One region of the Streptomyces sp. NBC_00287 genome, then DNA from elsewhere that is predicted to be linked to it. Evidence: predicted binding sites of a transcription regulator. Region 1 holds the regulator's gene; the other holds the start of a gene.
The links. Region 1 encodes HrcA, which represses chaperone genes, less so after heat shock. Its sites were predicted from a motif close to TTNGCACTCNGNNNNNCNGAGTGCNAA; they were not measured.
Positions count from the first base shown of each region.

Region 2: a site for HrcA is predicted at 6,702-6,728, ahead of groL (chaperonin GroEL). Genes of this name have one in related genera too.

Region 1 is NZ_CP108053.1:3,273,013-3,284,166, reverse strand. It holds gene OHT76_RS14955 (HAMP domain-containing protein) at 1-1,609, opposite strand, end outside; gene OHT76_RS14950 (SpoIIE family protein phosphatase) at 1,789-3,648, shown strand; gene hemW (radical SAM family heme chaperone HemW) at 3,706-4,938, shown strand; gene OHT76_RS14940 (Uma2 family endonuclease) at 5,037-5,615, shown strand; gene OHT76_RS14935 (DUF3097 domain-containing protein) at 5,593-6,408, opposite strand; gene OHT76_RS14930 (MBL fold metallo-hydrolase) at 6,440-7,168, opposite strand; gene hrcA (heat-inducible transcriptional repressor HrcA) at 7,330-8,346, shown strand; gene dnaJ (molecular chaperone DnaJ) at 8,347-9,483, shown strand; gene OHT76_RS14915 (nitronate monooxygenase) at 9,692-10,774, shown strand; gene OHT76_RS14910 (16S rRNA (uracil(1498)-N(3))-methyltransferase) at 10,774-11,154, shown strand, end outside.
Region 2 is NZ_CP108053.1:4,390,958-4,402,111, reverse strand. It holds gene nagA (N-acetylglucosamine-6-phosphate deacetylase) at 1-597, shown strand, start outside; gene OHT76_RS19900 (1-phosphofructokinase family hexose kinase) at 714-1,634, shown strand; gene OHT76_RS19895 (alpha,alpha-trehalose-phosphate synthase (UDP-forming)) at 1,631-3,034, opposite strand; gene OHT76_RS19890 (glucosyl-3-phosphoglycerate synthase) at 3,097-4,041, opposite strand; SAM riboswitch class I at 4,201-4,358, shown strand; gene thrC (threonine synthase) at 4,376-5,662, shown strand; gene OHT76_RS19880 (MoaD/ThiS family protein) at 5,659-5,934, shown strand; gene OHT76_RS19875 (cold-shock protein) at 6,365-6,568, shown strand; gene groL (chaperonin GroEL) at 6,892-8,514, shown strand; gene OHT76_RS19865 (NADH:flavin oxidoreductase) at 8,747-9,877, shown strand; gene OHT76_RS19860 (metallophosphoesterase) at 9,922-10,806, shown strand; gene OHT76_RS19855 (MFS transporter) at 10,931-11,154, shown strand, end outside.

The DNA of each region.
Region 1 (11,154 bases):
CCGTCAGATCCCGCCAGACGCCGGAGACCCCGAGCACCTGGGCCCGTCCGCCCAGCCGGCCGTCGGTGCCGACCTCGCGGGCGACCCTGGTCACCTCGTCGGCGAAGGCGCGCAGTTGCTCCACCATCGTGTTGACGGTGTCCTTGAGTTCGAGGATCTCGCCGCGGGCGTCGACGGTGATCTTCTTGGAGAGGTCGCCGTTGGCCACCGCCGTAGTCACCTGGGCGATGTTGCGGACCTGCGAAGTCAGGTTCAGGGCCATGAAGTTGACGTTGTCGGTGAGGTCTTTCCAGACGCCGCTCACGCCTCGTACCTGAGCCTGACCACCGAGGTTTCCTTCGGTGCCGACCTCGCGGGCGACGCGCGTCACTTCGTCGGCGAAGGCGGAAAGCTGGTCGACCATCGTGTTGATGGTGGACTTCAGCTCCAGGATCTCGCCCTTCGCTTCCACGGTGATCTTCTTGCCGAGGTCGCCCTGGGCCACGGCGGTGGAGACGAGGGCGATGTTCCGCACCTGTGAGGTGAGGTTGTCGGCCATGAAGTTGACGTTGTCGGTGAGGTCCTTCCAGACGCCCGACACACCTCGCACCTGGGCCCGGCCGCCGAGGTTTCCTTCGGTGCCGACCTCGCGGGCGACGCGGGTGACTTCGTCGGCGAAGGCGGAGAGCTGGTCGACCATCGTGTTGATCGTCGACTTCAGCTCCAGGATCTCACCCTGGGCGTCGACGGTGATCTTCTGACTCAGATCTCCATTGGCGACGGCGGTCGTCACCTGGGCGATATTGCGGACCTGCGAAGTCAGGTTCGAGGCCATGAAGTTGACGTTGTCCGTGAGGTCCTTCCAGACCCCGGAGACGCCCCGCACCTGGGCCCGGCCGCCCAACTGGCCCTCGGTGCCGACTTCGCGGGCGACGCGCGTCACTTCGTCGGCGAAGGCGGAGAGCTGGTCGACCATCGTGTTGACGGTCAGCTTGAGTTCGAGCAGCTCGCCGGTCGCCTCGACGGTGACCGTACGGGTCAGGTCGCCGCGTGCCACCGCCGTCGTCACCAGGGCGATGTCCCGCACCTGTGCCGTCAGCCGGGACGCCATGGTGTTGACGGCCTCGGTGACATCTCGCCAACTTCCCGACAGACCCTGTACCTTGGCCCGGCCGCCGAGCCGTCCCTCGGTGCCGACCTCGCGGGCCACCCGGGTCACCTCGCCGGTGAACAGGGAGAGCTGGTCGACCATCTTGTTCACGGCCCGGCCAAGACGCCGCAGATCGCCGCGTAACTGCCGGGAGCCGTCGTGCAGATCGACCCGCTGGGTCAGATCGCCGCCCGCCACCGCGTCCAGGACCCGCGTCGCGTTGGCCGCCGGGGCCACGATGGCGTCGAGCAGCTGGTTCACGTCATTGACCCGGGCCGTCCACGCGCCCTGGCCCGGGCTCGCCGCCAGCCGCTCGTCCAGCCGGCCGTGCCGTACGAGCTCTCTCCTGACCCGCTGCACCTCGGAGTTGAAGTGCAGACTGCGGTTCATGATCTGGTTGTAGGCCGCGACGAGTTCGGCCACCACACCTGTGCCCGGATCGGACACCTCGCGGAAGTCGCCGTCCCGGGCAGCTGCCATCGCGGCGAGCAGAGGACGCAGATCCGATGCCCGAATCTGACCGTCTTCGAGCACGCGTGTACCACTGTTCTCACTCATGGCGGCCCACTTCGGTAACTCGGTGCTTATGGGCGTGGCCAGTCTGTCACTCTGTCCGCGTCGACCGAGGCTATTCGTCCGAACCGCTCGGGGAGCTGTCCATGAGGGCCATTCCGGCGCAACGGGAGACCGTTTCCCGTGCCTCTGATGTGCCTGCGCACGAGAGCGTGCGCCCGCGCGCGTGGACCTGCGCGACCCTGCCCGGAAGCCCCCTCGCGCCGGGCTCCGCCCGCGCACTCGTGCACGCCGGCCTCACCGAGTGGGCCGAACTCGGCCTGCCCGGCACCGAGCACCGCACCGCGCGCCTCGCCGACGACACCGCGCTGGTCGTCAGCGAACTGGTCACCAACGCCGTAGTGCACGCGGGCACCGACATAGAGCTGGTGTGCCGGATGGAGGAGGAGACCGGCGCGATCGTCGTCGAGGTCTCCGACCGCCATCCCTCGCGCGCCCCGCGCGACGGCACCCCCGAACCGGCGGACGGCACACCGGAGTACGGGCGCGGACTGAGCCTGGTCGGACGGCTCGCGGAGTCCTGGGGCGTGACCTACCGCACCGGCGTGAAGACGGTGTGGGCACGTCTTGCCGCCGAGGAGCACCAGGAGGAGGCCGGGACTCCGCGCCCCTTCTCGATACCGGGCCCGGGACCGCGGCGGCCCGAGCGCGACCGGGACTGGTTGGGCCGGGGCGCCCTGTCGTTCCTCGCCGAGGCCTCCGATCTGCTCGCCGGGCAGCTCGACGAGGACCTGGTCGCCGCGCTCACCGGGCAGCTGCTCGTGCCCCGGCTCGCCGACTGGTGCGCGGTGTGGCTCGAGGACGAGCTCACCGGGCGCGGCTGGGCGCCGCACGGCACCGCGGGCGCCGGGCCCCGTCTTGCCCGGGTCTGGCACGGCAGCGAGAACCGCATCGAGGACCTGCGCGTGGCGCTGGAGAAGGAGCCGCCCCGCCCGCCGGACGACCTGCTCTCCGGGCCCGTGCCGCACCCCTGGCCCGGGGAGGCGCTGGAGCCGGAGGGCACGGCATTGGCGTACCGGCTGATCGCGGGCGGCCGACCGCTGGGCACGCTCGTCATCGGGCGGGCCGGTCCCGCGGGCTTCCCCGACGAGGTCACCGGGCTCGTGGAGGACCTGGGCCGCCGGGTGGCGCTCGCCATCGGCGCGGCCCGGCAGTACGCCCGTCAGGCCACCATCAGCGCGGTCCTCCAGCGCGGACTGCTGCCCGGCGCCGTCGCCGAGATCCCGGGGGTGCGCAGCGCCCTCGTCTACGAGCCCTGCGACCAGGGCGGGCCGAGCGGCGACTTCTACGACGTGTTCCCGGCCGCCGACGGCCGCTGGTGCTTCGCCGTCGGTGACGTCCAGGGCAAGGGCCCGGAGGCGGCGGTGGTGATCGGCCTGGCCCGCCCCTGGCTACGGCTGCTGGCCCGGGAGGGCTACCGAGTGGCCGACGTCCTCGACCGCCTCAACCAGCTCCTCCTCGACGACGCCACGGAGGCGGCGGACGCCAATGCCCGCGCCCTGGTCGGCCCGGCGCCCCCGGGAGAGGGCCCCCAGACCCGCTTCCTCTCCCTGTTGTACGGCGAGCTGGCTCCCTTCGACGGCGGCGTCCTGTGCACCCTCGCCTCCGCCGGACACCCGTTGCCGCTGCTGTTGGGCCCCGACGGGGACGTCCGTACGGCAGCGCAGCCGCAGACTCTGCTCGGGGTCATCGAGGACGCCACGTACACCAGCGAGACCCTGGAGCTGCGGCCCGGGGACAGCCTGCTGTGCGTGACGGACGGAGTGACGGAGCGGCGCTGCGGCTCACGCCAGTTCGACGACGGGGACGGGCTCGCGACCGCGCTCGCCGGGTGCGCGGGGCTCAGCGCGCAGTCGATCGCGGAGCGGATCCGGCGGCTCGTGCACGACTTCGGGGGGCGGCCGCCGGAGGACGATCTGGCGCTGCTGGTGCTCCAGGCCGAGTAAAGGGTCGGGATGCTCGGGGTGCCGAGCAAGGGTTCGGTGTGCTGGACAATGGAAGGCATGCCTTCCGCACTCCCCGACGGCGAGCCGGTCCCCGACGACGGCACGCTGCCCGCCACCGCGCTCACCGGCGCGGCCGACCGCCCGCTCGGCTTCTACCTGCACGTCCCGTACTGCGCGACCCGCTGCGGGTACTGCGACTTCAACACCTACACCGCGACCGAGCTGCGCGGCACGGGTGGCGTGCTTGCCTCCCGCGACAACTACGCGGACACCCTGATCGACGAGATCCGCCTGGCGCGGAAGGTACTGGGCGACGACCCGCGCGCGGTGCGGACGGTCTTCGTGGGCGGCGGTACGCCGACGCTGCTGGCGGCGGATGATCTCGTACGGATGCTGGGGGCGATCCGGGACGAGTTCGGGCTCGCGTCCGACGCCGAGATCACGACGGAGGCGAACCCGGAGTCGGTGGACCCGGCGTACCTCTCCCGGCTGAGGGAGGGCGGCTTCAACCGGATCTCCTTCGGCATGCAGAGCGCGAAGCAGCATGTGCTGAAGGTGCTGGACCGGACGCATACGCCCGGCCGCCCCGAGGCATGTGTGGCGGAGGCACATGCGGCGGGCTTCGACCATGTGAACCTGGACCTGATCTACGGCACGCCCGGGGAGTCGGACGACGACTGGCGGGCGTCGCTGGAATCGGCGATCGGCGCCGGTCCTGACCATGTCTCGGCGTACGCGCTGATCGTCGAGGAGGGCACGCAGCTCGCCCGACGGATCCGCCGGGGCGAGGTCCCGATGACCGACGACGACGTCCACGCCGACCGCTATCTGATGGCGGAATCCGTGCTGTCCTCGGCGGGCTTCGACTGGTACGAGGTCTCGAACTGGGCGACCTCGGAAGCGGGCCGGTGCCTGCACAACGAGCTGTACTGGCGGGGCGCGGACTGGTGGGGGGCCGGTCCTGGGGCGCACTCGCATGTAGGCGGGGTGCGCTGGTGGAACGTGAAGCATCCGGGAGCGTATGCGGGGGCGCTGGCGGCAGGGCGGTCGCCGGGGGCGGGGCGCGAGCTGCTGTCGGAGGAGGACCGGCGGGTGGAGCGGATCCTGCTGGAGCTGCGGCTTCGGGAGGGGGTGCCGCTGGGGTTGCTGAGGCCGGAGGGGCTCAAGGCCGCACGCCGGGCGCTGGCGGATGAGTTGCTGCACAAGGGGCCGTACGAGGAGGGTCGGGCCGTGCTGACGTTGCGGGGACGGCTACTGGCGGATGCGGTGGTGCGGGACCTGGTGGATTGATCACTCGGGCGAGTGAATCGCCCCGGAACTCAGGTTCGGTCTCTAACCTGGTTCGTAGGCTGCCGCCATAAGGACGCGGCGGATGGGAGGCCATGGAGATGACCGCTGTGGACGAGCGTGGAATGGCCAATTACCTCGACAAGTTCGAGCCTCCCGAGGGCGTCAAGGCTGAGCTCCTCAGGGGGGTAATCGTGATGATGGCCAGCCCAGATCTGGTGCACAACCTGATCGTGTTGCACACACAGGCGCAAATTCCCCTGGACCGCTGGTATCCCATCCAGACACAGGACGTCGACATCGTCGGCGAGGAGAGCGTGCCCATCCCGGATCTGGTCGTCGCGGCGCCGGACATGCTGCCCGCCTCGGGGCATCTACTGCCGTCCCAGCTGGTCAGCATGGTCGTCGAGGTCGTCTCCAAGTCCAGTGTTCATCAGGACTACGTGGTCAAGAGGTCGATCTACGCGGCGGGCAAGGTGCCTGTGTATCTCATTCTCGATCCGATCATGGCGCAGTGTGTCCTGCTGACGAGGCCTGAGGGTGAGGGTGAGGACGCCAACTATCTGACGCAGCAGATCACCAAGTTCGGTGATCCGGTGTCGGTGGAGGTTCTGGGGGTCGAACTGGGCACGAGCGAGTTCGGCACATTCCCCGACGTCAGGCCCCACCGCTATCCGTGACGAAGTCGATCAGTTCCTCCACCCTTCCCAGCAGCTCCGGCTCCAGGTCCTTGTAAGACCCCACGCGCCCCAGAATCGCCTGCCACACCGCCCCCGTGTTCTCCGACGGCCACCCCAGCGCCCGGCACACCCCCGTTTTCCAGTCCTGCCCGTGCGGCACCCGAGGCCAGCCCGCGATGCCCAGGGACGACGGCTTCACGGCCTCCCAGATGTCGATGTACGGGTGGCCGACGACCAAGGCGTGTTCGCTGGTGACCGACTCCGCGATCCGCCACTCCTTCGTGCCGGGGAGCAGGTGGTCCACCAGGACTCCCAGCCTCGCGTCCGGGCCCGGTGCGAATTCCTCGACGATCCTCGGCAGGTCGTCCACGCCCTCCAGGTACTCCACCACCACACCCTCGATGCGCAGGTCGTCGCCCCAGACCTTCTCCACCAGTTCCGCGTCGTGGCGGCCCTCGACGTAGATGCGCCCGGCGCGGGCGACGCGCGCGCGGGCGCCGGGGACGGCGACTGAACCGGACGCGGTACGGGTGGGACGTACCGGAGTCGATGACGACGGTCTCACCAGCGTCACCACCCTGCCCTCCAGCAGGAAGCCCCTCGGCTCCAGTGGGAACACCCGGTGCTTGCCGAAGCGGTCCTCCAGCGTCACCGTTCCCGCCTCGCAGCGGATCACCGCGCCGCAGAAGCCGGTGCCGGGCTCCTCCACCACCAGGCCGGGCTCCGCCTCGACCTCGGGGACCGGCTTGGGCTTCTTCCAGGGCGGGGTCAGGTCCGGAGAGTACTGGCGCATTCGGATGACGATAGGAGAAGCCGTACGGCTGTCAGAGCGACACGCCGAAACGGGCCGCCAGGGCGTCTCGCTGCCGCCGTACGAACGCCGCGTCCACCACCGCTCCGTGACCGGGCACGTACAGCGCGTCCTCGCCGCCCAGTGCGAGAAGGCGGTCCAGGGCCGCCGGCCACTGGGACGGTACGGCGTCCGGGCCCGCCTGGGGCTCGCCGGACTCCTCGACCAGGTCGCCGCAGAAGACGACCTCGGGCGTGCCGGGGACCAGGACCACCAGGTCATGGGCCGTGTGGCCGGGGCCGACGTTGGCCAGGAGGACCTGGCGGCGGGGGCCGAGGTCGAGGGTCCACTCGCCGGAGACGTGGTGGCGGGGCGGCACCAGGGTGTCCACCGCCTCGTCGGCCACGCGCGCGTCCAGACCGTTGCGTACCGCGTCCGCGCGCAGCTCCGCCCGGCCGTGCGGCCCGTACACCGAGTCGATGCCCACCGCGCCGTAGACCTCCGCCCCCGCGAACGCCGCAGCCCCGAGGACATGGTCGAAGTGCGGATGCGTCAGCGCGAGATGGGTCACACGGTGACCGGCGAGCGCCTCCGCCCGCATCCGCAGCCGCGCCCCCTCGGCCAGGCTCGACCCGGCGTCGACCACCAGCGCCGTACCCTCTCCGAGGACCAGGCCGGCCGTACAGTCCCAGCCCGGCAGCCGGCACCGGCCCACCCCGGCCGCGACCCGCTCCCACCCGAGCTCTTCCCAAGTCACCGTCATACCGCGACGCTAGCTCTACAACCCGTCACAGCAGGACCGACCTTGCCCGGGGAGTACCCCACCGCCGTACACTGGGGCCGGGAACGCTGGCACTCGGACGGACAGAGTGCCAGGCGAGGCGCCCCGGGGGACTGGGGGACGACTTCTGGAGGTGAGCGCGGATGCTGAGCGAACGCAGGCTTCAGGTGCTGCGCGCCATCGTCCAGGACTATGTCGGCACCGAGGAGCCGGTGGGGTCGAAGGCCCTGACCGAGCGGCACAACCTCGGCGTCTCCCCGGCGACCGTCCGCAATGACATGGCGGCGCTGGAGGACGAGGGCTTCATCGCTCAGCCGCACACCAGCGCCGGGCGTATCCCGACGGACAAGGGTTACCGGCTCTTCGTCGACAAGCTGGCCGGCGTCAAGCCGATGACCGCGCCCGAGCGGCGTGCCATCCAGAACTTCCTCGAGGGCGCCGTCGATCTCGACGACGTCGTCGCGCGGACGGTGCGGCTGCTCGCCCAGCTCACGCGGCAGGTCGCCGTCGTGCAGTATCCGTCGCTCACCCGGTCCACCGTGCGCCATGTCGAGCTGCTCTCGCTCGCTCCCGCGCGCGTGATGCTCGTGCTGATCACGGACACCGGGCGGGTCGAGCAGCGGATGGTCGACTGCCCGGCGCCGTTCGGCGAGACGTCCCTGGCCGATCTGCGGGCCCGGCTGAACAGCCGGATCGCGGGCCGGCGCTTCACCGATGTGCCGACGCTCGTCGAGGACCTCCCCGAGGCCTTCGACCACGAGGACCGCGGCACGGTCTCGGCCGTTCTCTCCACGCTGCTGGAGACGCTGGTCGAGGAGAACGAGGAGCGGCTGATGATCGGCGGCACCGCCAATCTCACCCGCTTCGGACATGACTTTCCCCTCACGATCCGGCCCGTTCTGGAGGCCCTTGAGGAGCAGGTCGTGCTTCTCAAGCTCCTTGGCGAGGCCGGGGATTCGGGCATGACCGTACGCATCGGTCATGAGAACGCCTATGAGGGACTCAACTCCACGTCCGTGGTGTCGGTCGGCTACGGTTCGGGCGGCGAGGCAGTCGCCAAGCTCGGCGTGGTCGGACCGACCCGCATGGATTACCCGGGAACGATGGGAGCGGTACGCGCAGTGGCACGGTACGTCGGACAGATCCTGGCGGAGTCGTAAGTGGCCACGGACTACTACGCCGTTCTCGGCGTGCGTCGCGACGCGTCGCAGGAAGAGATCAAGAAGGCCTTCCGGCGGCTCGCTCGCGAGCTGCACCCGGACGTCAATCCGGATCCGAAGACCCAGGAGCGGTTCAAGGAGATCAACGCCGCTTACGAGGTGCTCTCGGACCCGCAGAAGAAGCAGGTCTACGACCTCGGCGGCGACCCGCTGTCCCAGGCGGGCGGCGCGGGCGCGGGCGGCTTCGGGGCCGGTGGCTTCGGGAACTTCTCGGACATCATGGACGCGTTCTTCGGTACGGCGTCGCAGCGCGGTCCGCGCTCGCGTACCCGCCGTGGCCAGGACGCCATGATCCGTCTGGAGATCGAGCTCGACGAGGCGGCCTTCGGCACCACGAAGGACATCCAGGTCGACACGGCGATCGTCTGCAACACCTGTAATGGTGAGGGCGCCGCGCCGGGGACCTCCGCGCAGACGTGTGACATGTGCCGCGGGCGCGGTGAGGTGTCGCAGGTGACGCGGTCCTTCCTGGGCCAGGTCATGACCTCGCGGCCGTGTCCGCAGTGCCAGGGCTTCGGCACGGTGGTTCCGACGCCGTGTCCGGAGTGCGCGGGCGACGGTCGCGTACGGTCGCGTCGCACCCTGACGGTCAAGATCCCGGCCGGTGTCGACAACGGCACGCGGATCCAGCTCGCCGGTGAGGGCGAGGTCGGGCCCGGTGGCGGTCCCGCCGGTGACCTCTACGTCGAGATCCATGAGCTGCCGCATGCGATGTTCCAGCGGCGCGGGGACGATCTGCACTGCACGGTGACGATCCCGATGACGGCGGCGTCCCTCGGCACGAAGGTGCCGCTGGAGACCCTCGACGGGCTGGAGGAGGTCGACATCCGCCCGGGCACCCAGTCCGGCCAGTCGATCCCGCTGCACGGCCGGGGCGTCACGCATCTGCGCGGCGGCGGCCGGGGCGACCTGATCGTCCACGTCGAGGTCCAGACCCCGTCCAAGCTCGACCCCGAGCAGGAGCGGTTGCTGCGCGAGCTGGCGAAGCTGAGGGGCGAGGAGCGGCCTCAGGGGCAGTTCCAGCCGGGGCAGCAGGGGTTGTTCTCGCGGTTGAAGGATGCTTTCAACGGGCGCTGACCGTGGGGGGCCGAGGCTTCTGGTCTCGCCCCCGCCGCCCCTACCCGTCCCTCCCCCAGAGGGGGGACCCCCACTGGGGGCTGCGCCCCCAGACCCCCCGTCGGCCTGAAAGGCCTCGTCCTCAAGCGCCGGACGGGCTGAAGAATTGGCCTATGCCACTGGGAAGGGTGGATTCGGACTTGTTCGGAGGACGTGACAACATGCCGTCATGTCCTCCGCGCTGACCGATCTTTTTCCCCTTCCGATCGTGCAGGCCCCCATGGCGGGCGGTGTCTCCGTGCCGACGCTTGCCGCTGCCGTGGCCGAGGCCGGTGGGCTGGGGTTTCTCGCCGCCGGGTACAAGACCGCCGATGGCATGTACCAGGAGATCAAGCAGGTACGGGGGCTCACCGGCCGCCCGTTCGGCGTGAATCTCTTCATGCCGCAGCCGGAGTACGCCGACGCGGCGGCCGTCGACGTCTACGCCCATCAGCTGGCCGGAGAGGCCGGCTGGTACGAGACCGAGCTCGGGGACCGCGACAGCGGCCGTGACGACGGCTACGAGGCCAAGCTCGCCGTCCTGCTCGACAACCCGGTACCGGTGGTCTCCTTCCACTTCGGCGTGCCGAGCCGTGACGTACTCGACTCCCTGCGCCGGGCCGGAACCTTCACCCTCGTCACCGCCACCACCGCCGAGGAAGCCCTCGCCGTCGAGCGGGCCGGTGCCGACGCGGTGATCGCGCAGGGCGTCGAAGCCGGTGGACATCAGGGCACGCATCGCGACAACCCCGAGACCGACGGCACCGGCATCGGGCTGCTCTCACTCATCGCCCAGATCCGCGAGACCGTCACCATCCCCCTCGTCGCCGCCGGCGGCATCATGCGCGGCAGCCAGATCGCCGCCGTGCTCGCCGCGGGCGCGAGCGCCGCCCAGCTCGGCACCGCGTTCCTCGCCACCCCCGAGTCCGGCGCCAACGCCGTCCACAAGCAGGCCCTGACCAACCCGCTGTTCGCACGCACCGAGTTGACGCGGGCCTTCTCCGGCCGCCCCGCGCGCGGGCTCGTCAACCGCTTCATGCGCGAGCACGGCCCGTACGCCCCCGCCGCCTACCCGGAGATCCACCACCTCACCTCACCGCTGCGCAAGGCGGCCGCCAAGGCGGGCGACGCGCAGGGCATGGCGCTGTGGGCGGGACAGGGCCACCGCATGGCACGGGAGCTGCCCGCCGGGCAGCTCGTGGAGGTACTGGCGGCCGAACTCGCCGCCGCCAGGACAGCGTTGTCGGCCTTTCAGGAAGGCGGTGCGGGCTGATGACGGCGCCGGTCTTCGTGGTCGAGCACCTCGACGCGGGACAGGGCGGCCGGTACGTCCTCGAAGGACCCGAGGGCCGGCACGCGGTCTCCGTGAAGCGGCTGCGCCCCGGCGAGGACGTCGTCCTCACGGACGGCGCCGGGCGCTGGGCGGACTGCGTGGTGCTGGAGACCGAGGGCAAGGACCGGCTGATCCTCCGGGTCGACTCCGTCGCCGAGGAACCCGAGCCGCGGCCGCGCATCACCGTCGTACAGGCGCTGCCCAAGGGCGACCGGGGTGAGCTGGCCGTCGAGACGATGACCGAGGTCGGGGTCGACGGGATCGTGCCGTGGTCGGCGTCCCGGTGCATCACGCAGTGGAAGGGCGAGCGCGGGCTGAAG
Region 2 (11,154 bases), 1.1 Mb from region 1:
ATCGCGGCGATCGGGCACACGGACGCGACGTACGAGCAGACCGTGGAGGCGATCGACGCGGGCGCGACCGTAGCGACGCACCTCTTCAACGCGATGCCCGCGCTCGGCCACCGCACCCCCGGCCCGATCGCGGCGCTCCTGGAGGACGACCGGATCACCGTCGAGCTGATCAACGACGGTACGCATCTGCACCCCGCCTCCCTCCAGCTGGCGTTCCATCACGCGGGCGCGGACCGGGTCGCGTTCATCACGGACGCGATGGACGCGGCAGGCTTCGGCGACGGGCGTTACATGCTGGGTCCGCTGGAGGTCGAGGTCGCCGAAGGCGTCGCACGCCTGGTGGAGGGTGGTTCGATCGCGGGCTCGACGCTCACCCTGGACCGTGCCTTCAAGCGCGCGGTGACGATCGACGGGCTGTCGGTCGGGGACGCGGTGACGGCCCTGTCCGCCAACCCGGCCCGCCTCCTCGGGATGGCCGACACCATCGGCTCGCTGGAGCCGGGCAAGTACGCCGACCTGGTGCTGCTGGACTCCGACTTCAACGTGAAGGGCGTGCTGCGCCGAGGTGACTGGGTGGTAGCTCCCCAACTGGGCTGATCCGTCCGGCAACCAGCGCGACGGCGGCCGTTCCGAGGACTGGGACGACCGCCGTCTGTTTGGCATGATCGGGACCGGAAGAGACGGCACCGCTTTTCGGGGGGAGGTCGGCCCGGGTGATCCTCACGGTCACGCTGAACACCGCTCTCGACATCACTTATCGCGTACGGGCGTTGCGCCCGCACGCCTCCCACCGGGTCTCCGAGGTCCTCGAACGCCCCGGCGGCAAGGGCCTGAACGTGGCGCGGGTGCTGGCGGCCCTCGGCCACGAGGTGACGGCTACCGGCTTCGTGGGCGGCGCCACGGGCCGTGTAGTACGCGAGCGGCTCACGGGGGTCGTGGATGCCCTCGTCCCACTCTCCGGCGCCACCCGCCGCACCATCGCGGTCGTCGACGACCTGACCGGTGACACGACTCAGCTCAACGAACCGGGCCCGCTCGTCACGCCCGCCGAGTGGTCCGCCTTCCAGAAGTCCTACGACGGTCTGCTCGCGTCCGCCGACGCGGTGGCCCTGTGCGGCAGCCTCCCTCCGGGAGTCCCGGTCGGCGCCTATGCGGGCCTGGTCCGCGCGGCACGCGCCGCGGGCGTTCCCGTACTGCTGGACACCAGCGGCGAACCCCTGCGCCGGGCCGTCGCCGCCCGCCCCGACATCATCAAGCCCAACGCCGACGAGCTGGCCGAACTCACCGGCTCCCACGAGCCGTTGCGCGCGACCCAGGACGCCCGCCGCCGCGGCGCCCACACGGTCGTCGCCTCCCTCGGCGCCGACGGCCTCCTCGCCCACACCCTCGAGGGCCGCTGGCGCGCGACCCCTCCCGCCACACTGCACGGCAACCCGACGGGCGCGGGCGACGCGGCGGTCGCCGGCCTGCTGTCGGGCCTGGCCGAGGGGCTCCCCTGGCCGGACCGCCTGGCCCGCGCGACAGCCCTGTCCGCGGCGAGCGTGCTGGCGCCGGCGGCGGGGGAGTTCGACGGGCGGGCGTACGAGGAGCTGCTGGGGCGGGTTTTGGTGAGCCCCGAAGGAATGGCCGCTTAAGCGCGCAACGCCCGCAACTGCTCCATGAACCACTGCCCCGGCGGCAGCGCCGTGGCCGCCGCGGCGAGGCGCTTGGTGCGCTCGGCTCGTTCGTGGGGCGGCAGAGTGAGGGCCTCGTGCAGGGCACGCGCGGTGTCCAGGACGTCGTACGGGTTCACCACGATCGCGTCCTCGCCGAGCTCCTCGTACGCCCCCGCCTCCCGCGACAGCACCAGCGCGCACCCCTCGTCGGAGACGACCGGCACCTCCTTCGCGACGAGGTTCATGCCGTCCCGGATGGGGTTGACGAGGGCCACGTCGGCGAGCCGGTACGCGGCCAGGGAGCGGGCGAAGTCGTCCTTGACGTGGAGGACTACCGGGGTCCAACCCGGGGTGCCATAAGAGGAGTTGATCTCCTCCGCGAGGCGCTGCACCTCCGCCGTGTAGTCGCGGTACACCGCCAGGTCCTGTCGGGAGGGGTAGGCGAACGCCACGTGCACGACCCGTTCCCGCCACTCGGGGCGGTCGTCGAGGAGCTGCCGGTATGCCAGCAGTCCGCGCACGATGTTCTTCGACAGCTCGGTGCGGTCGACCCGGACGATCGTCTTCCGGTCCGGGCCGCCGATCTCCTCCCGCAGCGCCGTCATCCGTTCCTCGACGTCCCGCTCGTGGGACCGCTTGCGCAGGAAGTCCGCGTCCGCGCCAAGGCCGTGCACGCCGATCTCGGTGCCGCCGAGCCCGCCCTGCTCCGCACAGCACGCGGTGAACGCGTCCGCCCAGCGCCGGGTGAGGAAGCCGAGGCGGTCGGCGCCGAGCATTCCGCTCATGAGCTGGGACCGGATGTCGTCGGGCAGCATCCGGAAGTAGTCCACCGGCGCCCACGGCGTATGAGAGAAGTGGCCGATACGCAGGTCCGGGCGCTGCTCGCGCAGCATCCCCGGCACCAGGCACAGGTGGTAGTCCTGCACCAGCACCGCCGCCCCCGCGGCCGCCTCCTCGGCGAGCGCCTCGGCGAACGCGCGGTTGTAGGTCTCGTACGACGCCCACCGGCGCTGGAACTCCGCGTCGAAGACGGGCTCCAGCGGCGTCTGGTACAGCATGTGGTGGACGAACCAGAGCACCGAGTTCGCGATGCCGTTGTACGCGTCGGCGTGCACGTCCGCCGGGATGTCGAGCATCCGTACGCCGGACTCGCCCTCCCCGCGCCGCACCGCCTCGCGGTCGCCGTCGGACAGCGTCGAGCACACCCACAGGGCACCGGCGTCCGGGCCGATGGCCGACAGGCCCGACACCAGTCCGCCGCCCCCGCGCTTGGTGCGCAGCGAGCCGTCCTCCTGGACCTCGTAGGAGACCGGGCCGCGATTCGACGCGACCAGCACCTGAGCGGCACCGTGTGCGGAAGCCACGTGCGTGGAAGCCATGTGCTCCAACCTAGCCCGTGCCGTAAACGCTCAAACGTACGAGCCGCCCCACGAGACGTGGGTTACGCCACCTTGCGGTGCGCGTACTCCGCGATCTCCACCATGGGCGGCCGCTCCTCGGTGTCCACCGAGTACGTCCGTGGCTCGAAACCGTCCTCGCCGCGGTCGAACTGGGTCAGCGAAGGGCGGATCAGATGGCCGCGGGCCAGCCTGAGCTGGGCCGTGCGGTAGATCGCGGCGGACATCCGGCCGAGCGCCTGTCCGTCCTGGTGCCGGTGCTTGCGCACCCCCACGTCGACCTGGGCCAGCGCGTCCAGACCCACCAGGTGCAGCGCGTCGATCAGCATGCCGAGCTCGACGCCGTAGCCGACGGGGAAGGGGAGCTGTTCCAGCAGGGAGCGGCGGGCCGCGTACTCCCCGCCGAGCGGCTGGACGAAGCCGGCGAGCTGCGGCCAGTGCATGTTCAGCAGCGGGCGGGCCATCAGCTCGGTGACCCGGCCGCCCTGGCCCGCCGCCTGCCCGAGCGGTCGGTCGTACATCGCCTTGACCAGGTCGACGCCGGGGTCGGTGAGGAGCGGGCCGACGATCCCCGAGACGAAGTCCGAGGAGAACTCCTTCAGGTCCGCGTCGATGAAACAGACGATGTCGCCGCGGGTGACCAGCAGCGAGCGCCAGAGCACCTCGCCCTTGCCGGGCACGGCGGGCAGGCGGGGCAGGATCGCGTCCCGGTGCACGACCGTCGCCCCGGCCGCCGCGGCGACCTCGGAGGTGCGGTCGGTCGATCCGGAGTCGACGACGACTATCTCGTCGACCAGCGGGACCTGCTGCATCAGGTCATGCCGGATGACGGCGACGATGTCGCCGACCGTCTCCTCTTCATTGAGCGCGGGCAGCACGACGGAGACCGTCTGGCCCGAGCTGCGTTTCGCGGCCAGGATCTGGTGGAGCGGGCGGTCGGTCACGGACCAGGAGCGGGTGCTCAGCCAGCGCTCGGCTTCTTCCAGCACAGTCTGCGGCTCCTCACTGACGGAGATAGGGACGGGATCCTGTGTGATCCATCTCGCGGTTCGGACGTCTATCTCAACTGTCCTGGCCTTCGGTTACAGTCTTGAACAACGCTGATGACCATCGCATGTCGGGGGTTGTTTGCGTCTACAACTACATACCGCTCATCCAGAGGGGCAGAGGGATACGGCCCGATGAAGCCCCGGCAACCCTCCAGTCGGTACTCGTAGATCAGTGTTGATCGTTCTCCGCGAGGCTCCCGACTAGGGAAGGTGCCAAATCCGTCTCACGGCGAAGTGCGTCGTGAGGAAGATGAGGAGAAAGGGCCTCGCCTCCATGGCTGTGCAGACTGTTGCAAGCACCACGAACACCGTAGACCTCGGCCCCGCCGCCGCGCTGAGCTGCCGCGAGTGCGGCCACCGTGTGCCCCTCGGCCCGGTCTTCGCCTGCGAGGAGTGTTTCGGCCCGCTCGAGATCGCGTACGACTTCTCCGGATACGACACGGAGGAGCTCCGCAAGCGCATCGAGGCGGGACCCGCGAACATCTGGCGCTATGCGCCGCTGCTGCCCGTTCCGGCGGACGTGGCGGACAAGCCCAACATCAACCCCGGCTGGACCAAGCTCGTCCAGGCCGACAACCTCGGCCGCGAGCTGGGTGTCGAGGCCGGCAAGCTCTTCGTCAAGGACGACTCCGGCAACCCGACGCACTCCTTCAAGGACCGCGTGGTCGCGCAGGCCATCGAGGCCGCCCGCGCCTTCAACTTCACGACCCTCTCCTGCTCCTCCACGGGCAACCTGGCCGGTGCCGTCGGCGCCGCCGCCGCCCGCGCCGGCTTCCGCTCCTGCGTGTTCATCCCGCACGACCTGGAGCAGGGCAAGGTCGTCATGGCCGCGGTCTACGGCGGTGAGCTCGTCGGCATCGAGGGCAACTACGACGACGTGAACCGTTTCTGCTCCGAGCTGATCGGCGACCCGGCCGGCGAGGGCTGGGGCTTCGTCAACGTCAATCTGCGGCCGTACTACGCGGAGGGGTCCAAGACCCTGGCGTACGAGATCTGCGAGCAGCTCGGCTGGCGGCTGCCCGACCAGATCGTCGTCCCGATCGCCTCCGGCTCGCAGCTCACGAAGATCGACAAGGGGCTCCAGGAGCTGATCAAGCTCGGGCTCGTCGAGGACAAGCCGTACAAGATCTTCGGCGCGCAGGCCGAGGGGTGCTCGCCGGTGTCGGTGGCCTACAAGGCGGGACATGACGTCGTCCGCCCGCAGAAGCCGAACACCATCGCCAAGTCGCTGGCCATCGGTAACCCGGCGGACGGTCCCTACGTCCTGGACATCGCCCGCCGCACCGGCGGCGCGGTGGAGGACGTGACGGACGAGCAGGTCGTCGACGCGATCAAGCTGCTGGCCCGGACCGAGGGCATCTTCGCCGAGACGGCGGGTGGCGTGACCGTGGGCGTGACGCGCAAGCTGATCGAGAACGGCGTACTGGACCCGACCCTCACCACCGTCGTCCTCAACACCGGCGACGGCCTCAAGACCCTCGACGCGGTGGCCGGCACCGGCCTGACCGCGACGATCCGTCCGAACCTCGACTCCTTCCGAGAGGCTGGCCTCGACTCATGAGCGTCAAAGTCCGCATCCCCACCATCCTGCGCACCTACACCGGTGGTGCCGCCGAGGTGACGGCCGAGGGTGGCACCCTCGCCGAGGTCATCGCCGACCTGGAGAAGAACCACACCGGAATCGCCGCGCGCGTCCTGGACGACCAGGGCAAGCTGCGCCGCTTCGTGAATGTGTACGTCAATGACGACGACGTCCGCTTCGAGCAGGGCCTGGAGACGGCGACCCCGGACGGCGCCGGAGTTTCCATCATTCCGGCGGTCGCCGGCGGCTGATCGTTACCGTCGGTAAGGTGCGTCACCGAGAGTTCATTGAATTGCCCCCTCCGTAAGACAAACGGAGGGGGCAATTCTGCATGGTTGAGCACGGTACAGTTGGGGAACCTGCTGCTCCCCGCATGCCGGACGCATATGAGTATCGACTCCGTATGCGACGAGAAGTAGCCAAAGTGTGCGGGTCTTTTGCGCCTTATGCTCCCTTTATGGGGCCCGACTTGCCCTGAATTCGGGCGAATTCTCACTACATTCCGGACCCTGCGCGTCCAGAATTCTCGTCCGATTGACCTGTTGCAGACGGCAGTTGGACAGATACATTCAGCCGCGGTCGACGCGTTCCGGCGCACGCCCCCAAACCGTGGGGGGTGAGGTCTGACCCGGATCCGCGAAGTGTGGATCTGTGCAAGGGCCAGTAATAGGGGAGTTAGGCATGGCTCAGGGCACCGTCAAGTGGTTCAACGCGGAGAAGGGGTACGGCTTCATCGCGGTCGACGGTGGTGCGGATGTTTTCGTCCACTACAGCGCGATCCAGATGGACGGCTACCGCACCCTTGAAGAAGGCCAGCGGGTTGAGTTCGAGATCTCGCAGGGCCAGAAAGGCCCGCAGGCCGACATGGTTCGCGTCTCTGCCTGAACGCGCGACCAACGAACCGCAAGCGACGTCTTCTGCTGAAGGGCTCGCACCTCGGGGACCCAACCCCTCGGGTGCGGGCCCTTCCGCATGCCTGGGGAGCCCCGACCCGACGCGGCCCGATCCCCGAGAGCCGCTTGCACTCGCATGGGCCGAGTGCTAATCATTGGCGTTAGCACTCTGAAGGTGAGAGTGACAAAGAAGGACCGGGTCGGTGAGGCCCGCAGGCCAGGTGGGGCAAGGAACCACAGGGCAGGCGAGCCGTCCGTCGCGGGCGCGGGCGCGGTCCGAAGGAATCACCCCCAGTCCTGGAGGGACCACTTCACATGGCCAAGATCATCGCGTTCGACGAGGAGGCGCGGCGCGGCCTCGAGCGCGGCATGAACCAGCTCGCGGACGCCGTGAAGGTGACGCTCGGCCCCAAGGGCCGCAACGTCGTCCTCGAGAAGAAGTGGGGCGCCCCCACGATCACCAACGATGGTGTCTCCATCGCCAAGGAGATCGAGCTCGAGGACCCGTACGAGAAGATCGGCGCCGAGCTGGTCAAGGAAGTCGCCAAGAAGACGGACGACGTCGCCGGTGACGGTACGACCACCGCGACCGTTCTCGCCCAGGCGCTGGTCCGCGAGGGCCTGCGCAATGTCGCCGCCGGCGCCAACCCGATGGCCCTGAAGCGCGGTATCGAGAAGGCCGTCGAGGCCGTCTCCGCCGCCCTGCTGGAGCAGGCGAAGGACGTCGAGACCAAGGAGCAGATCGCCTCCACGGCCTCCATCTCCGCCGCCGACACCCAGATCGGCGAGCTCATCGCCGAGGCCATGGACAAGGTCGGCAAGGAAGGCGTCATCACCGTCGAGGAGTCCCAGACCTTCGGTCTGGAGCTGGAGCTCACCGAGGGTATGCGCTTCGACAAGGGCTACATCTCGGCGTACTTCGCCACCGACATGGAGCGTATGGAGGCCGTCCTCGACGACCCGTACATCCTGATCGCCAACTCCAAGATCTCCTCGGTCAAGGACCTGCTCCCGCTGCTGGAGAAGGTCATGCAGTCGGGCAAGCCGCTGCTGATCATCGCCGAGGACGTCGAGGGCGAGGCCCTGTCGACCCTGGTCGTCAACAAGATCCGCGGCACCTTCAAGTCCGTCGCCGTCAAGGCCCCGGGCTTCGGTGACCGCCGCAAGGCGATGCTGAACGACATCGCCATCCTCACCGGTGGCGAGGTCATCTCCGAGGAGGTCGGTCTCAAGCTCGAGAACACCTCCCTGGACCTCCTTGGCAAGGCCCGCAAGGTCGTCATCACCAAGGACGAGACCACCATCGTCGACGGTTCCGGCTCCTCGGAGCAGGTCCAGGGCCGGGTCAACCAGATCCGCGCCGAGATCGAGAACAGCGACTCGGACTACGACCGCGAGAAGCTGCAGGAGCGCCTGGCGAAGCTCGCCGGCGGTGTCGCGGTCATCAAGGCCGGTGCCGCCACCGAGGTGGAGCTCAAGGAGCGCAAGCACCGCATCGAGGACGCCGTTCGCAACGCGAAGGCGGCCGTCGAGGAGGGCATCGTCGCCGGTGGTGGCGTGGCCCTGCTGCAGGCCTCCCGGGTCTTCGAGAAGCTGGACCTCGAGGGTGACGAGGCGACCGGCGCCAACGCCGTGAAGCTCGCGCTGGAGGCCCCGCTCAAGCAGATCGCCGTCAACGGTGGTCTTGAGGGCGGCGTCGTCGTCGAGAAGGTGCGCAACCTGGCCGTCGGCCACGGTCTGAACGCCGCGACCGGCGAGTACGTCGACATGATCGCCGAGGGCATCATCGACCCGGCGAAGGTGACGCGTTCCGCGCTGCAGAACGCCGCGTCGATCGCTGCGCTGTTCCTGACCACCGAGGCTGTCATTGCCGACAAGCCGGAGAAGGCTGCTGCGGCTGCTCCGGGCGGTATGCCGGGCGGTGACATGGACTTCTGATCGACCGGTTTCGGTTGATCAACGTCCTTACCGAGGGCGGTACTTCCTGTTGCGACAGGGGGTGCCGCCCTCGGGTGTTTCGGCGGGTGCGGGCCGTGGGGGCTGGTCGCGCAGTTCCCCGCGCCCCTATGGGGCGCGTTCGGTGCGCGGAATGTGTCAGGGCCCATGGGTGGTTGTTTAAGTGCATGCAACAATGCGTGCGCATATATCAACCACCCCTAGGAGCTGCCACATGACCGTCGCCGCCACCGAAGCCGCCTCGCGCGCCGCTGAGATTCTGTCCCGTCCTACTTCGATCAACGGGCTGACCGTTCCCAATCGCATCGCCATGGCGCCGATGACGCGAGCGTTCTCGCCGGGCGGCATTCCGGGGGAGGACGTGGCGTCGTACTACGCGCGCCGGGCCGCCGCCGGGGTCGGGCTGATCGTCACCGAGGGTACGTACGTCGGCCATGAGTCGGCCGGGCTGAGCGACCGGATCCCGCGGTTCCATGGCGCGGAGCAGCTCGCGGGGTGGACGAAGGTCGCCGATGCCGTACACGCCGCGGGCGGCGCGATCGTCCCGCAGCTCTGGCACATCGGCATGGTGCGACAAGCAGGTCAGCCGCCGTTCGCCGAGGCCCCTGCCGTCGGTCCTTCCGGGCTGCGCATCGGCGCCGAGGAGCCCACCGGCAAGGCGATGACCCAGCAGGACCTGGACGACGTCATCGGCGCGTTCGCCGAGGCGGCCGCCGCCGTGGAGCGGATCGGCTTCGACGGTGTCGAGCTCCACGGCGCGCACGGCTACCTGATCGACCAGTTCCTGTGGGAGGGCACCAACCGCCGCACCGACGCCTACGGCGGCGACCCGGTGGCCCGTACGAAGTTCGGCGCGGAGATCGTGGCCGCCGTCCGCGCGGCCGTCTCGGCCGACTTCCCGGTGATCTTCCGCTACTCCCAGTGGAAGCAGGACGCCTACGACGCCCGCCTTGCCGAGACCCCCGAGGAGCTGGAGGCCGTCCTCGCCCCGCTCGTGGCGGCCGGTGTCGATGCCTTCCACGCCTCCACGCGCCGCTACTGGCTCCCCGAGTTCGAGGGCTCGGACCTCAACCTGGCCGGCTGGACGAAGAAGCTGACCGGCAAGCCCACCATCACGGTCGGCTCGGTCGGCCTGAACGGCGACTTCATCAAGGCATTCCAGGGCGAGGGTGCCGAGCTGGGCAGCCTCGACAACCTCCTGGACCGTCTGGAGCGCGACGAGTTCGACCTGGTGGCCGTCGGCCGCGCCCTGCTCCAGGACCCGCGGTGGGCGGAGAAGGTCCTGGCGGGCCGGGTGACCGAACTGGCCCCGTACGACCCGGCGGCGCTGAAGTCCCTGAGCTGAAACGCTATGGACCCTCCCCCTCAACTCCCGCTAGTTTTCCGGAGATGAAGATCCTTCATCTCTCCGACACCCACCTCGACCGCTCCGACGCGCCCAACAAGCACGGAGTCAACGCCACCGAGTCCCTGCGGCTGATGCTCGCCGAGCTGCGGCACCAGCGGGACATCGGAGCGGTCGTGGTCACCGGCGACCTCGCCGACGACGGCGCCGTCGAGGCGTATGCCGCCCTCCGGGAGTTGGTGGGGGAGTTCGCCGCGGGGCTGGGGGCGCCGGTGTTCTTCACCACCGGCAATCACGACGAGCGCGCCGCCTTCGGCAAGGTGCTGGGCAGCGGGCATCTGGGTGTGGACGGCGGCGACTGCGCCGAGACGGCGCTGGAGTCCGCCGCCGGGGAACGGGCGGCCGTGACCACGGTCGGCGGATGGCGGATCGTGACCCTGGACTCGCTGGTACCGGGGGAGGTGTGGGGCCACCTCGGCGAGGCTCAACTCGACTGGCTGCGCGAGGTGTTGCGGACCCCCGCCGCCGAGGGGACGGTACTCGCCTTCCATCATCCGCCCGTAGCGCTCGATCATCCTGTGCAGCGGCCCTTCGGTCTGCGGGACCCGGGGGCCCTTGCCGACGTCATCCGCGGCACCGACGTCAAGGCCGTCCTCACCGGCCACTTCCATCTTCAGGTGCTCGGCTTCCTGGCGGGCGTACCGGTGTGGGTGACCCCTGGCGTGGTCAACCGCATCGACCTGACGGCCCCGCCCGGCACCGAACGCGCGGTGCGCGGCGCCTCGGCCTCGCTGGTCGAACTTGGTGGGGACAGCGGGCCGCTCTTCCACACCCTCCACGCCCGTGATCCGCGGGCCCACGAGACCGTCCATGAGCTGGGCGAGGAGCGGATCCGGGCCTTCATCGACGCGCGGGCCCCTCGGGACTGAGAGCCGGGCGCGGCCCCTCAAGGCCGCGCCGTACCGGCCTCCACCAGCGGCGCTTGCTTAAGTCAATCAACTGACTTACGGTTGCCTCAGTCAATCGCTCTTCCCTGTCGACGGAGGCTTCGCCATGTCCGACACCCTTGCCAAGACCGGCCCGGCGGGGGGTTCCGCCCCGCCGAGGACGAATGCCGTGGTGGCGGTGCTGGCCCTGGCCGGAATCGTCGTCTCGCTGATGCAGACCCTCGTGATCCCGATCGTCCCGGAGCTGCCGAAGCTGCTGGACGCCCCGGCCTCGGACACCGCCTGGGCGGTCACCGCCACCCTGCTCGCCGCCGCCGTGGCCACCCCGGT